One region of the Streptomyces sp. NPDC030893 genome, then DNA from elsewhere that is predicted to be linked to it. Evidence: riboswitches for the same ligand, from Rfam matches in the RefSeq annotation. Region 1 holds a riboswitch; the other holds the start of a gene.
The links. Region 1 has a riboswitch for S-adenosylmethionine ahead of ACZ434_RS04315 (aminotransferase class V-fold PLP-dependent enzyme). Riboswitches for the same ligand answer to the same signal wherever they lie in the genome.
Positions count from the first base shown of each region.

Region 2: linked by a shared signal. The riboswitch ahead of thrC (threonine synthase) and the one ahead of ACZ434_RS04315 (aminotransferase class V-fold PLP-dependent enzyme) in region 1 are both predicted to bind S-adenosylmethionine.

Region 1 is NZ_JBVIFC010000001.1:966,533-968,918, forward strand. Features, by position in the region: gene trpD (anthranilate phosphoribosyltransferase) at 1-615, shown strand, start outside; SAM riboswitch class IV at 694-810, shown strand; gene ACZ434_RS04315 (aminotransferase class V-fold PLP-dependent enzyme) at 1,165-2,386, shown strand, end outside.
Region 2 is NZ_JBVIFC010000016.1:36,006-38,391, forward strand. Features, by position in the region: gene thrC (threonine synthase) at 1-1,136, opposite strand, end outside; SAM riboswitch class I at 1,155-1,302, opposite strand; gene ACZ434_RS26155 (glucosyl-3-phosphoglycerate synthase) at 1,441-2,385, shown strand.

The sequences.
Region 1 (2,386 bases):
CGGGTCGCCGAGGTCGCCGAGGAGGCGGGCATCACCTTCTGCTTCGCGGTGAAGTTCCACCCCGCGCTGCGCCATGTGGCCGCCGCGCGCGGCCAGCTCGGCATCCGCACCGTGTTCAACTTCCTCGGCCCGCTGGCCAACCCGGCGCAGGTCAAGGCGCAGGCGGTCGGCGTCGCCGACCCCCGGATGGCGCCGATCATGGCCGGGGTCTTCGCCGAGCGCGGCCACTCCTCGCTGGTCTTCCGCGGCGACGACGGCCTGGACGAGCTGACCACCACCGCCACCTCCAAGGTGTGGGTGGTCCGTGACGGCAAGGTCGACGAGGAGTCCTTCGACCCCCGCGAGGTGGGCATCGAGCTGGTGCCGGTGGAGGCCCTGCGCGGCGCCGACGCCTCCTACAACGCGGAGGTCGCCCGCCGCCTGCTGGACGGCGAGCGGGGCCCGGTGCGGGACGCGGTGCTGCTCAACTCGGCGGCGGCCCTGGTCGCCCTGGAGCCCGGCTCCGGCACCCTGACCGAGCGGATCCGCGGCGGGATGGCGCAGGCGGCCGAGTCCATCGACTCGGGAGCCGCCAAGCGGGTCCTGGAACGCTGGGTGGCCGTCAGCAACGCGTAACCGTCCGACGCCGGTCCATGTCCCGCGATCCGGACAGGGGTTGCGGGACATCGATCACTTCACGTACTTTCCTGTCCAGGTCATGAGTGACAGCCATCAGGCCCCGGCCGGCTGTCCGGCAACCCTCCGTCCGTGGCGGGGTGCCCCGGGTGAGGACCAGGCCGTAGGCAGCGAGGTTTACGGCAAGCGCGGACCCCTCGACGCTTTTGCTTCCTCGATGAGGGCAGGGGTCCTGGTCGTCGAGGAGCCTCCCATGAGCAAGCGAATGTGCTAGGGCCTGTCTGACAATTCCCGCCTGCCCCGCGACGCCATGCACGTACTCTCGCCGCACCGGGCGCAGAGCCAAGTACATCCAGTACGAGGCTCTACGCCCGGCACAGCGAGAGCACGCACCTGACGCCGCGGGGCCGCCCTCCGGGCGACGGCGGGAATTGTCAGACAGGCCCTAGGGCCGTCGAGCCCCGCCCGCGCACCCCCTTTCCTTCTCCTTCCGCGCTTGAGCGTCGTCCGCTCGCGCGAGGATTCCGCCTGCCCCACGGGAGTTCCGCCATGTCCCTCTCCGCCACCACCGCCGCCGACCCGTCCGTCCGCGCCCCGCTGCCCGTGCTGGGCCGGGACGTCACCGTTCCCCTCGTCACCGGTGGCGAGGTCACCTACGCCGCCCTCGACTACGCCGCCAGCGCCCCGGCCCTCCAGCGGGTGTGGGACGACGTCGCCGCGTACGCGCCGTACTACGGCAGTGTCCACCGGGGCGCCGGGTACCTCTCCCAGCTCTCCACCGACCTGTTCGAGAACGCCCGCCGCACCGTCGCGGAGTTCCTCGACTGCCGGACCGGGGACCAGGTGGTGTTCACCCGCTCCACCACCGACTCCCTCAACCTGCTCGCCGCCGCCCTCCCCGACGGCTGCGAGGTCTTCGTCTTCGAGACCGAGCACCACGCCTCCCTGCTGCCCTGGCGCGACGCCCGCGTCACGTTCCTCGACGCCCCCGACAGTCCCCGCCGGGCCGTGACGGCACTGGAGCGCGCCCTCGCCGACCGCGAGCCCCACGGTCCGGCCCTGGTCTGCGTCACCGGCGCCTCCAACGTGACCGGCGAGCTGTGGCCCGTACGGGAGCTGGCCGCCGCCGCGCACGCGCACGGCGCGCGGATCGTGCTGGACGCCGCCCAGCTCGCCCCGCACCACGCGGTGAGCGTGCGCGACCTGGACGTCGACTGGGTCGCCTTCTCCGGGCACAAGCTGTACGCCCCCTTCGGCTCCGGTGTGCTGGCGGGCCGCGCCGACTGGCTGCGCGAGGCCGACCCCTACCTCGCGGGCGGCGGCGCCAGCCGCAGGGTCGGCCGGGGCGCGGACGGGGGAGTGGACGTCGAGTGGCACGACGGCACCGCCCGGCACGAGGCCGGCTCGCCCAACGTCATCGGCGCCCACGCCATCGCCTCCGCCTGCAAGGCGCTCACCGAGGCCGGCTTCGAGGCGCTGGCCGCGCGCGAGGAGCGGCTGATCCGCGCGGTGCGCGAGGGGCTCGCGGACGTGCCGGAGGTGCGGTTCCTGTCGCTGTTCGGGGACGACGCCCCGCGCGTGGGCGTGCTCTCCTTCGTCGTCGAGGGCTGGAACAGCTCCGACTTCGCGGCGGCGCTGTCCGCGGAGTACGGCATCGGGGTGCGGGACGGGTTGTTCTGCGCGCACCCGCTGGTGCGGAGGCTGCTCGGTGGTGACGGGGAGGACCGGGGAGGGTGCGGTGAGCCGTCCGCGGGTGCGCTCCGCGTGAGCT
Region 2 (2,386 bases), on a different contig from region 1:
ACCCCCACCGTCACACCCCCGGCGGTCTCCGCGAAGATCCCCTCGGTCCGCGCGAGCAGCCTGATCGCGTCGACGACCCGCACGTCGTCCACGTCCTCCACCGCCCCGCCCGTCCGCCGGGCGATGTCCAGTACGTACGGCCCGTCCGCCGGGTTCCCGATCGCCAGCGACTTGGCGATCGTGTCCGGCTTCTGCGGGCGGACGACGTCGTGCCCCGCCTTGTACGCGGTGGACACCGGCGAGCAGCCCTCCGCCTGGGCACCGAAGATCTTGTACGGCCTGTCCTCGACCAGCCCGAGCCCGATCAGCTCCTGCAGCCCCTTGTCGATCTTCGTGAGCTGCGAGCCGGAGGCGATCGGCACGACGATCTGGTCGGGCAGCCGCCATCCCAGCTGCTCGCAGATCTCGTACGCGAGGGTCTTGGAGCCCTCCGCGTAGTACGGCCGCAGGTTGACGTTGACGAAGCCCCAGCCCTCGCCGGCCGGGTCGCCGATCAGCTCGGAGCAGAAGCGGTTGACGTCGTCGTAGTTGCCCTCGATGCCGACGAGTTCGCCGCCGTAGACGGCGGCCATGACGACCTTGCCCTGCTCCAGGTCGTGCGGGATGAACACGCAGGAGCGCAGGCCCGCCCGGGCGGCGGCGGCGCCGACCGCGCCGGCCAGGTTGCCGGTGGAGGAGCAGGAGAGGGTGGTGAAGCCGAAGGCGCGGGCGGCCTCGAGGGCCTGGGCGACGACGCGGTCCTTGAAGGAGTGCGTGGGGTTGCCGGAGTCGTCCTTGACGAACAGCTTCCCGGGGTCGACGCCCAGTTCGCGGGCGAGGTTGTCGGCCTGGACGAGCTTGGTCCAGCCGGGGTTCAGGTTCGGCTTGGTCGCCACGTCCGCCGGGACGGGCAGCAGGGGCGCGTAACGCCAGATGTTCGCGGGGCCCGCTTCGATCCGGGCCCGCAGCTGCTCGGTGTCGTAGGCGGAGAAGTCGTAGGCGATCTCCAGCGGGCCGAAACACTCCTCGCAGGCGAAGACGGGTCCGAGGGGCACGCGGTGGCCGCATTCGCGGCAGGAGAGCGCGGCGGCGGGGCCCAGATCGACGGCGTTCGCGGCGGCGGAGTCGGTGGTGCTTGCAAAAGTCTGCACAGCCATGTGAGGCGAGGCCCTTTCTCCTCATCTTCCTCACGACGCATCTCGCCGTGAGACGGATTTGGCACCTTCCCTAGCCGGGAGCCTCGCCACGTCCGCGTGACAAGAACCGACTGGAGGGTTGCCGGGGCTTCATCGGGCCGTATCCCTCTGCCCCTCTGGATGAGCGGTGTTCAGTTGTCCGCGCGGCGACCCCCGGCATGCGGTGGGCCTCGGCGTTGTTCAAGACTGTAACCGAAGGCCTGGTGGGTTGAGATAGTCGTCCGAACCGCGAGATGGATCACAGGCCAGTGAGGAGCCCGGGACCGTGCTGGAAGAAGTCGAGCGCTGGCTGACCGACCGTTCCTGGTCCGTGGCCGACCGCCCGCTCCACCGGATCCTGGCGGCGAAACGTGCCACGGGACAGACGGTGAGCGTGGTGCTGCCGGCGCTGAACGAGGAGGCCACGGTCGGCGCGATCGTGTCGGTGATCCGGCACGACCTGATGCTGCGCGTGCCGCTGGTCGACGAGGTGGTGGTGGTCGACTCGGGCTCGACCGACCGCACCGCCGAGGAGGCGGCGGCGGCCGGCGCGACGGTGGTGCACCGGGACACGATCCTGCCCCGCCTGCCGGCGGTGCCCGGCAAGGGCGAGGTGCTGTGGCGGTCGCTGCTGGTCACGCGCGGCGACATCGTGTGCTTCGTCGACGCCGACCTGCGGGAGTTCTCCTCCGACTTCGTCTCCGGCATCGTCGGCCCGCTGCTCACCGATCCGGCCGTGCACCTGGTCAAGGCCATGTACGACCGCCCCCTCGGCGCCGCCGCCGGCCAGGGCGGCCGGGTCACGGAGCTGATGGCCCGCCCGCTGCTGAACATGCACTGGCCGCAGCTGGCCGGCTTCGTCCAGCCGCTGGGCGGCGAGTACGCGGCCCGCCGCTCCCTCCTGGAGCAGCTGCCGTTCCCGGTCGGGTACGGCGTCGAGCTGGGCATGCTGGTCGACGCCCTGCACCTGGTGGGCCTGGACGCGCTCGCCCAGGTCGACGTCGGGGTGCGCAAGCACCGGCACCAGGACGGCCAGGCCCTCGGCCGGATGGCCGCCGCGATCTACCGCACCGCCCAGCTGCGCCTGGCCCGCGGCCACCTGATCCGCCCGTCGCTCACCCAGTTCGAACGCACGGGCGACAACTTCGAACCCCGGACGTACTCCGTGGACACGGAGGAACGGCCGCCGATGACGGACATCGCCGAGTACCAGGCCCGCCGGGTGGCCTGAT